Regions from separate parts of the Nocardia sp. CA-145437 genome, predicted to be linked through region 2. Evidence: riboswitches for the same ligand, from Rfam matches in the RefSeq annotation. Region 2 holds a riboswitch; each other region holds the start of a gene.
What was found. A riboswitch is a leader RNA that binds a small molecule or an ion and turns the genes downstream of it on or off. The one in region 2 is predicted to bind cobalamin.
Positions count from the first base shown of each region.

Region 1: it holds a riboswitch for cobalamin, as region 2 does, so the genes downstream of both, ACQPYY_RS23400 (FecCD family ABC transporter permease) here and cobN (cobaltochelatase subunit CobN) in region 2, are expected to answer to the same signal.
Region 3: it holds a riboswitch for cobalamin, as region 2 does, so the genes downstream of both, ACQPYY_RS07480 (CbtB domain-containing protein) here and cobN (cobaltochelatase subunit CobN) in region 2, are expected to answer to the same signal.

Region 1 is NZ_CP191204.1:5,015,268-5,018,534, reverse strand. Features, by position in the region: gene ACQPYY_RS23405 (ABC transporter ATP-binding protein) at 1-598, opposite strand, end outside; gene ACQPYY_RS23400 (FecCD family ABC transporter permease) at 595-1,626, opposite strand; cobalamin riboswitch at 1,661-1,794, opposite strand; gene ACQPYY_RS23395 (TetR/AcrR family transcriptional regulator C-terminal domain-containing protein) at 1,878-2,462, opposite strand; gene bioB (biotin synthase BioB) at 2,573-3,267, shown strand, end outside.
Region 2 is NZ_CP191204.1:4,000,743-4,004,009, forward strand. Features, by position in the region: gene cobN (cobaltochelatase subunit CobN) at 1-1,378, opposite strand, end outside; adenosylcobalamin-variant (AdoCbl-variant) riboswitch at 1,424-1,495, opposite strand; gene ACQPYY_RS18600 (hypothetical protein) at 1,722-1,952, shown strand; gene cobG (precorrin-3B synthase) at 2,145-3,267, shown strand, end outside.
Region 3 is NZ_CP191204.1:1,723,703-1,726,969, reverse strand. Features, by position in the region: gene metE (5-methyltetrahydropteroyltriglutamate--homocysteine S-methyltransferase) at 1-488, opposite strand, end outside; cobalamin riboswitch at 620-828, opposite strand; cobalamin riboswitch at 999-1,125, shown strand; gene ACQPYY_RS07480 (CbtB domain-containing protein) at 1,166-1,381, shown strand; gene ACQPYY_RS07475 (CbtA family protein) at 1,404-2,210, shown strand; gene ACQPYY_RS07470 (histidine phosphatase family protein) at 2,207-2,779, shown strand; gene ACQPYY_RS07465 (LppP/LprE family lipoprotein) at 2,807-3,267, opposite strand, start outside.

The sequences.
Region 1 (3,267 bases), 1.0 Mb from region 2:
GCGCCTCGAACCCGGCCAGATCCACCTGGCGCAATGCCCGTTCGACGGCCGCCCGTTCGCCCGGGCCGCCCGCACCCCACGGCGGCAGATACGGCGTTCGGCCCAGTGCCACCAGCTCACCGACCAGCAGATCGGTGGGCGGCACCTCGTCCTGCCCGACCAGACCCACCAGCCGGGCCCGCTCCCGGGCCGAAACCTGGTGCACCGGACGGCCATCCACCACGACCTCGCCCGCGGCGGGCGTGATCAAACCCGCCAGCGTCCGCAACAGCGTGGTCTTGCCCGCACCGTTCGGCCCGACGATTCCCACCGTTTCGCCCGGTGACACCGTGAAGTCGACGTCCGTGACAACCGTGCGTCGCCCCGCCGCGCAGGCCAGCGCTGACACCTGGAGCGCGCCGGGGCTCTCCGCGGCCGGGTGGTGTCGCCGCATCGCGCTGTTCCGCCACCCACGCCGGCGCTGTCGTGGCGCCAGGGCATTCGGGGCCGGGAGGTCGCGGCTGCTCGGCCCGCTCGTCGTGAGCGCGTCGCGGCGGTCCGCTGCGGCGATGGCCTCGGAGGTCTCCGGAGCGGCGTTGTCCGGGTGGCCGGGCCTCATGCGGTGCCGAATCGGTAGGTGCGGCGGCCCATGAGGAGCAGGAAGGCGGGGGCTCCGATGAGTCCGGTGAGGACGCCGACCGGGATCTCGGTGGGGCGGACCAGGACTCGGGTGGCGGCGTCGGCGACGACCAGGAAGGTGGCGCCGCACAGGGCGCTCGCGGGCAGTAGGACGCGGTGGCGCGGCCCGACCAGCAGGCGGGCGGCGTGCGGGACCACCAGGCCGACGAAGCCGATGCCGCCGGAGACCGCGACCAGGACGCCGACCAGGACCGCGAGCAGGACGAAGAGAGCGATGCGCAACTCGCGCACCGGAACTCCGATGGAAGCGGCCGTGTCCGGGCCCAGGTTCAGCGCGTCGAGCCAGTTGGCGGCGAGCAGCAGGGCCGTCAGGCAGGCCGCGACCACGCAGCCGGGCAACAGGATTCGGGTCCAGTCCGCGCCGGAGAGGCTGCCGAGCAGCCAGAACAGCACCGACTGCGCGGCGGACGGGTCACTGCTGCGGAAGATCAGGTAGCTGCTGAAGGCGGCGAAGGCCGAGCCCAGCACCGTGCCGGTGAGCACGAGACGCAGTGGCGTGAGGCCGCCTTGGGCCACGGCGATGAGGAAGACCGCGGCCGCGGCGGCGAAGGCCCCGGCGAGCGCGCCCGCCGAGAGCGCCCAGAGTCCGGCTCCGGCGAACACCCCGGAGGTGATGACCGCCGCCGCGCCGACGCCCGCGCCCGAGGAGACGCCCAGCAGGTAGGGGTCGGCGAGGGGATTGCGGACCAGGGTCTGCATGGCCGCCCCGGCGACCGCCAGGCCCGCGCCGACGATGGCGGCGAGAACGGTTCGCGGCACCCGCAATTGCCACACGATGGTGTCGAGCCCCAGATCGCTGTGCGCGGTCCCGGTCAGCCGGTCGCGCAGGACTCCGAGCACCTCGCGCACCGGGATCGTCTCCGCGCCGAAGCCCGTCGCGACGATCATGGCCACGACCAGCAGCGCCCCCATGACGGGCAGGGCGAGCGAGGTCCGCGCGCGGCTCATCGCGGTAGCTCCTCGGGCATGACGCGGCCTCTCCAGAGTGTTGCGCGGCGGGGGAGGTCTGACTCGCACCGGGATCCGGTGCTCACAGTGGCGCGACCGCTCCGGATTCCCACCGGATTCCCGCACCCGCCGATATCGACGAGGGGAACCCTACCGTCCGGAACCTTCGCCGGTTCCGACTGGTCGGTACATCCCGGGGTCCGGCCCCGATCCGCCCGCGCCGAAACTCGATTCGCGGTCGATCGCGCGTATCAGCGGATTCGCGAACCGAGCAGATGTCGCACGCCGCTCACGAACAGCTGCAACCCGAAGTCGAATCGCGCGGTGGCGTCGGGCATGTCGTACAGCGGCGAGTTCTCCTCGGTGAGCGCGCCCGCGGAATCCATCTGGATGCGCGACTGCTCGTCCACCGTCTGCCCGAGCACGTAGTACAGCAGCGTGTAGGCGGCCAGTTCGGCCTCCTCGCGCGTCATGCCCGCGCGAATCGCGGCGCTGGCCAGTCGTTCCCGGCCCTTGCTGGTGGTGAGGCGGGACGCGTAGGTGGCCGAGACCAGTTCGGCCCCGTCGCGGTAGGCGAGCAGGCTCTCGCGCAGCCGGTGCGCGAGTTCGGCCATCTGCTTGGACCATTCCTCGGCCCGGACCGGTTCGTCCATGGGCGCGAGAATGCGGTCGGCGACCGCGCCGAGCAGCGCCTGTTTGTTGGGGAAGTGCCAGTACAGCGCACCGGGTTGGACGTGCAGCGAGGTGGCCAGGCGGCGCATGGTGAGATCCGCCAGCCCGTACTGGTCGAGAATGGCGATGGCCCCGTCGACCACGTCCGTGCGATGGAGTTGCACTGAAGATTCCGACCCTCTCGTGTTCCGGCTCACGTTCCGGGCTGCTAGCCTACCCTGAACACCGTTCAAGTTGCTCGGTCACACGGCCGGACGAAGGGATTCCCGCGGACATGACCCAGGTAGCCGTCACCACCGAAGCCGGTACCAACGCAGGCGATGACATTCTCGCCATCGCTCGCGAGCAGGTGCTCGAGCGCGGCGTCGGCCTGACCCAGGAGCAGACCCTCGCGGTCCTGCGGCTCGGCGACGAGCGGCTCGAGGAGCTGCTCGGCCTGGCGCACGACGTCCGCATGAAGTGGTGCGGCCCCGAGGTCGAGGTCGAGGGCATCATCTCGCTCAAGACCGGCGGTTGCCCCGAGGACTGCCACTTCTGTTCGCAGTCCGGCCTTTTCCAGTCGCCCGTGCGCGCCGCCTGGCTCGACATCCCCTCGCTGGTGGAGGCGGCCAAGCAGACCGCCAAGACCGGCGCCACCGAGTTCTGCATCGTGGCCGCGGTGCGCGGTCCGGACGAGCGCCTGATGGCGCAGGTCGCCGCCGGCGTCGAGGCCATCCGCAACGAGGTCGACATCCAGGTCGCCTGCTCGCTGGGCATGCTGAACCAGGAGCAGGTGGACCAGCTGGCCGCCATGGGCGTGCACCGCTACAACCACAACCTGGAGACCGCGCGCTCGCACTTCCCGAACGTGGTCACCACCCACACCTACGACGAGCGCTGGGAGACCCTGCGCATGGTGCGCGAGGCCGGTATGGAGGTCTGCTGCGGCGGCATCCTCGGCATGGGCGAATCCCTGGAGCAGCGTGCGGA
Region 2 (3,267 bases):
TGACGATCTCGCCCTTCGGGTCGGCGGAGCGGTCCACGTACAGCTCACCCGGCGGCGGGCCCCACGCCTCGACGACCGCCTCGCGCAGGTCCTCCGGCAGGGTCTCGAACCAGCCGGTGTAGAGGTCCGCGCCGATGCGAATCGGGTTGCCCTCCAGCTGTTCCTGGCTCAGCCAGTCCGGGTCCTGCCCGCCGGCGGCGATGAGCGCGTGGATCAGGGCGTCGCCGTCCGCGGCCTCCAGGCCCGGGATCTCGCCGGGCGCGCCGAGGTCGTAACCGGCCTCGCGCATCTCGGTGAGCAGCCGGATGGCGCTGGCGGGGGTGTCCAGGCCGACGGCATTGCCGATGCGGGCATGCTTGGTCGGGTACGCCGACAGCACGATCGCGACCTTCTTGCGCTCGACCGGAATGTGGCGCAGCCGCGCGTAGCGCACCGCGATACCCGCCACCCGGGCCGCGCGCTCGGCGTCGGGCACATACGACGACAGCCCGTCGGCGTCGAACTCCTTGAACGAGAACGGGACCGTGATGATGCGGCCGTCGAACTCCGGCACCGCCACCTGGGTGGCGACATCCAGCGGCGACAGGCCGTCGTCATTGGCCTCCCACTGCTCACGCCCGCTGGTCAGGCACAAGCCCTGCAGGATCGGCACATCCAGGTCCGCGAGCGCGCCCACGTCCCAGGCCTCGTCGTCGCCGCCGGCCGAGGCGGTCGCGGGCTTGGTGCCGCCCGCCGCCAGCACCGTCACCACCAGAGCGTCGGCGGCGCCGAGCGTGGCGAGCAGCTCCGGCTCCGCGGTACGCAGCGAGGCGCAGTAGATCGGCAGCGCGCGAGCGCCCTTGGCCTCGATGGCGGTGCACAGCGCGTCGATGTAGGCGGTGTTCCCGGCCAAGTGCTGGGCGCGGTAGTAGACCACGGCCACGGTCGGCGCGTCGTCCGGAACCGGGCAGGCGTGCCGTTCCAGCTCACCCCAGCTCGGCATCTCGACCGGCGGCTCGAACCCCTCGCCGGTGAGCAGCACCGTGTCGGACAGGAAGTGGTGCAGCTGCAGCAGGTTTCGCGGGCCGCCCGCGGCCAGGTAGTTGTGGGCGTCGGCCGCGACGCCGCCGGGCACGGTCGAGCACTCCATCAGCTCGGCGTCGGGCGCGATCTCACCGCCGAGGGCGACCATCGGAATTCCGCTGGCGCGCACCGTCTCGAGGCCCTCCTCCCAGGCCCGCTTCCCGCCCAGCACACGCACGATCACCAGCGACACACCGTTCAGCAGGACCGGCAGGTCGTCCGGCAGCAGCCGGGCCGGATTGGCCAGCCGGTAGGCGGCGCCGCTGGCGCGCGCGCTCAGCAGATCGGTGTCGGAGGTGGACAGCAACAGGATCAAGGGTCTCGGCCTTCCTAGGGTGACGCGCCCAGCACGGTTCGGCGCTCGCCGGGAAGGTCTGACTGTCACAGTGGCGCGACCGCACCGGAATTGCACCGGCTTTCTTCCGTTCGACGAGCTCGCCGATGCTATCGCGCCGCCGTCGCGGGCCCGATATCGCGCCCGCGTCGGCGCCGGCGGGCACCGATCACAGTGCGGCCAATCCTGGCTCGCACCCCTGCGGAACCGACCGGTCGGCGCGTACGCTGCCGGTATGCCACTCACTCCAGGATGGGTCAGGCGGAACCGCTTTGCTGCCTGGTCGGGATACTTTTGCGTACTGGTTGCCTTCGCGACGCTGGCCATGGCTCTCACGGCCGCCGGCACCGGTCACTCGCAGTGGGCGCTCATCGCCGGGATCATCTGCGCGTCGACCATCCTGTTCGGCCTCACGGTCATGAGCACCACCGTGCACCGCGACCACGCCGACCACCACAATGTCCCCAGCCTGCTCAACGACACCTGGGAAACGACGCCCGCTTTCGCCCGCCGCCGCGGGGCGCCGGCGGCCATCGAACCGCACCGCGCGGGCTGAACCGCCCGGCGAATCGACCGATCCGGCAACCCCACTCCGAGACTCCCCCGTCCCGGAGTCTTTTCTTTGTCCCCGCCACACCGGAACACATATTTTGATTGCAATATCTCCAAATGTAGATAGTGACCGAGTGAACCCGACCCCCGGGCGGCCGTGCCCGGCCTCGGCATCCTCCGTACGCTGGGTGGCGTCATGACGCGAACCGATCCCGACTCCTGCCCGGGCGTGCTGCGCCTGCACGAAGCAGCCGACGGTCCCCTCGCCCGTATCCGGGTGCCCGGCGGACTCCTCTCCCCCACCCAGCTCCAGGCCCTCGCGGCAGCGGCCGCCGACCTCGGCGACGGGAACATCGAGCTCACCTCGCGCGGGAACATCCAGTTCCGGCAGGTCCGCGACGCGGCCGCGCTCACCGAACGGCTCACCGCGGCCGGACTGCTGCCCAGCGCCACCCACGAGCGGGTGCGCAACATCATCGCCTCGCCGCTGTCGGGACGCGTCGGCGGCTGGACCGATGTGCATCCCCTGGTTCCGGCTCTCGACGAAGGACTGCGCGCACAGCCGCGCTACGCCGACCTGCCCGGCCGGGTCCTGTTCACCCTCGACGACGGCCGCGGCGATGTCAGCGGCCTGGGCGGCGACATCGGCGTGCACGCGCTCGACGAGCGCACCTGCGCACTCCTGTTGGCGGGCAAGGACTCCGGCCTCCGCCTGCCCACCGACGCCGCGGTCGACCTCATGCTCGCCGCCGCGGACGGCTTCCTCGACCTCCGCGACGGCCACTGGCGCTTGCACGAGATCCCCGACGGCGCGGCCCGGCTGACCGACCGCCTCCACACCGCCCACCCCGACCTCGACGTCGCCGGCGATCTCCTGGAACCGCCCGGCCCCCAGGACCTTCCGATCGGTTGGATGACCCAGTCCGACGGCCGGGTGGCCCTCGGCGCGGGCGTGCGCCTCGGCTCCCTCCCCGCCCGCACGGCCGAATTCCTCGCCGCCGTCGAATGCCCGATCATCGTCACCCCGTGGCGCAGCCTGATCCTCGCCGACCTCGACGAATGGCCCGCCGAACAGGTGGTCCGAGTGCTGGCTCCCATGGGCTTGATCTTCGACACCGCGTCCCCGTGGCTCCAGGTCAGCGCCTGCGCGGGCATGCCCGGCTGCGCGAAGTCCCTCACCGACGTCCGCGCCGACGTCGCCGAGGCCGTCGACTCCGCCCGCGTGCTCCCCACGGGCGCACCGGGTTTCGCCCGCGACGGTCTCGACGCCGCCGACGTGGTGGTCGCCGGCCGTCAGCACTGGTCCGGCTGCGACCGCC
Region 3 (3,267 bases), 2.3 Mb from region 2:
GGTCCGATGATGACCGGCCGGGCCGGAATGCCCAGTGCCAGGGCCTCTTCCAGTTCGGCGAGCGGCTTGTCCGGGTGCAGGTCGAACCGGGTCGAGGCCGAGAGCTCGGGCACCAGATAGTGGTAGTTGGTGTCGAACCACTTGGTCATCTCGAGCGGCGCGATATCGGCGGTGCCGCGGGCGGCCGCGAAGTAGCGGTCCAGTTCGTCGGCGATGCCGTGCACCCGTTCCGGCAGCGCGCCCAGCAGCACCGCGGTGTCGAGCATCTGGTCGTAGTAGGAGAAGGTGCCCACCGGAACCGAGTCCAGTCCGGCGGCGTGCACCGCCAGGAGTTGCGTGGCGCGCAGGCCACCGGCGAGGCCGTGGAGCGCGGCGGCGTCGATCCGCCCCGCCCAGTACGCCTCGATCGCGCGTTTCAGTTCCCGGTTCGGTCCGATGCGGGGCAGCCCCAGCACCGTGGCGGTGAAAGTGTTGTCAGGGTTCAACATTGATGAACTCCACGGTCAGCAGTGATGACCGCCGCCCAATATGAGCGCACGCTGACGGAGCCCATGCATCGACCGTGCCCGGATCCGATCGGCGTAGCGCCCAGTCCACGAGGCGACGACCGCCGGATACGGCGTATCCGGCACGACGGGCAGGTCTTCGGACTCATGGGCATCGACCCGATACTCGGGCCGGCCCCGGCACGAGACCGAGGCGGACCTACCGGCCGTCGCTTCCCAGGCATGCGCCCAGTGCTGATGACGGCGTTCGTTCCCATTCACCGCTGCGGGACAGTCCCGGATTCCCACCGGGTTCCCTCTCACCCGGCGGCGCGCGAGCGCGGCGGCGGGCTTCGACGCCGTCGAATGGGTCAGGGGCTCCTCGACTCCACCTCCGGCGAACCAGTTGTGTTGGCGAATATAGCCCAGCGACAGCGCGATCCCCGCACGCGCGGCGTCGTCCCATCAGGTGGTCGACCCGGGCAGGCGGATTGACCAGCGGCGATGCGCTTTCGTATGGTTGATCGACGATGTCATGAGGAATCCGGTGCAATGCCGGAACGGTCGCGCCACTGTGAGCAGCCCGGTCTCCCCGCGAGACGGATGCGAGTCAGACCCTCACATCGTCGGTTCGATCGGCAACGGGGACGCGGAATCCCCCTGACTCAAAGGAGTCCTTCGTGGCTACCTCTTTCGCTCCTCGCTCCGGTCTCGGCAGCGGTGCGCTCGCGATCCCGTCCACCGCCCTGTGGCTGGTCGGCACCACCCTGCTGGCCCTGCTGGCCATCTACTTCATCGGCATCGATCAGGGTGCGGTGTCGGTGTTCGGCAGCGACATGCACGTGCACGAGTTCGTGCACGACGGCCGCCATTTCCTCGGTTTCCCCTGCCACTAGCACCGGGAATCGAGTAACCACAATGGAAAAGCGAATCATCGGCCGAGGAGTCCTGCTGGGGGCGCTCGGCGGAGCGCTGGCGTTCGTCTTCGCCCGGATCCTGTCCGAGCCGATCATCGACCGCGCCATCGCCTACGAGGGCGGCCGCGACGACGCGCAGATGGCGCTCGACAAGGCCGCCGGCAAGCCCATGGACATGGACCACGGGGCCGAGCTGTTCACCCGGGCACAGCAGCAGAATGTCGGTCTGGGCTTCGGCGTGATCGTGTTCGGCGCGGCGCTGGGCGCGCTGTTCGCGGTCGTCTACTTCCTGGCGCTGCGCAAGGCCGGGAAGATCTCGCCGCGGAATCTGGCGCTGCTGGTGTCGGGAGGCATGTTCCTGGCGCTGTACGCGGTGCCGTTCCTGAAGTACCCGGCCAACCCGCCGTCGGTCGGGAATCCGGACACCATCGAGGAGCGCACGGCCCTGTACGTGGGCCTGATCGCGATCACCGCGGTCGCGCTGGTGGCCGCGATCTGGCTGGGCCGCAGGCTCACCGCGCGCCTGGACAATTGGACCGCGTCGGTCGCCGCCGCGGCGGGATTCGTGGTGGTGATGGGCGCTCTGCTGGCACTGTTGCCGTCGTTCTCCGAAGCGCCGGAGCCGCTGCAGGACGCGTCGGGCACGATCGTCTTCCCGGGCTTCCCCGCCGACGACCTGTACCACTTCCGGCTGTACGCGTTCGCCGCCCAGCTCATGGTGTGGGCGGTCATCGGGGTCGGCTTCGCCTGGCTGGCGCCGCGTCTGCTCGGGGACCGCTCCCCGGCCGCGCCCGCCGTGGCGGCATGAGCGCGGTCACCCGTCTGACCCTGGTGACGCACGCGATCACCGATGCCGTGCAGTCCGCCCGCTTCCCGGCCGACGAACCGCTCAACCCGCTCGGGTCGCGGTCGGTCGAGCAGGCGGGCGGGCTGCCCGGCCCGGGGCCCGCGACGGTGCTCCACGCACCGGAGCTGCGGGCCGAACAGACCTGTCGGGCCCTGGGATTCACCGGGGCCCCGGAGCCCGCGCTGCGCGATCTGGACCACGGCGACTGGGCCGGGAAGGCGATGGACGACCTCGCACCCGAGCAGCTCATGGGCTGGCTCACCGATCCGGGCTTCCGCGATCACGGCGGCGAATCGATCACCGGGTTGATCGACCGCGTCGGCGACTGGCTGCACGGCCTGGCCGGGCGCGGCGACCGGATCGTCGCGGTGACGCACCCCGCGATCGTCCGGGCCGCGGTCCTGCGCACCCTGAACGCTCCCCCGCAGTCGTTCTGGCGCCTCGACATTCCGCCGCTGAGCGCCACCACCCTGAACCACCGCGCCCCGGCGTGGACGCTGCGCGCGACCGCGCTCGAGTTGGCGTCCTGAATCAGCCCGAGCCGGCGTCCTGAACCGTCAGGCGTGCGGCGGGAACTGGCCGTCCGCTGTCACCTTGGTGCCGTTGAGGGTGAAGGTGACGACGCTGGGACCGCCCTGCGGGCAGCACATCGGATCACTTCCGTTGAGCCAGCGGTAGGTCAGCGACAGCGAGTTCCGTGTCTTGCCGGTGACCTGCGTGTACATGTACGGGTCCGAGGTGGCGGTGCCGAGGTAGGTGCCGCCGGTGAAGAACAGCACGTGCGTATACGGGTGATTGGTGTTGGAGTTCACCATCATCCACGAGAGCACACCGTCACAGCCCGAGGCCAGCTCCACCTCCCCCGCCTGACCGGTCTGCCAGCCGCCCACCGGCGGCGGGGACAGCCGCGCGATGGCGGCCCGGGCCAGATCGGAGTTGATGTCGAAGCACAGCCCGTGCCCGCTCCCGGCGGGTGCGGTGCCCGGCTGCTGCGGCGCGGGACTCCCCGCCGCGGTGG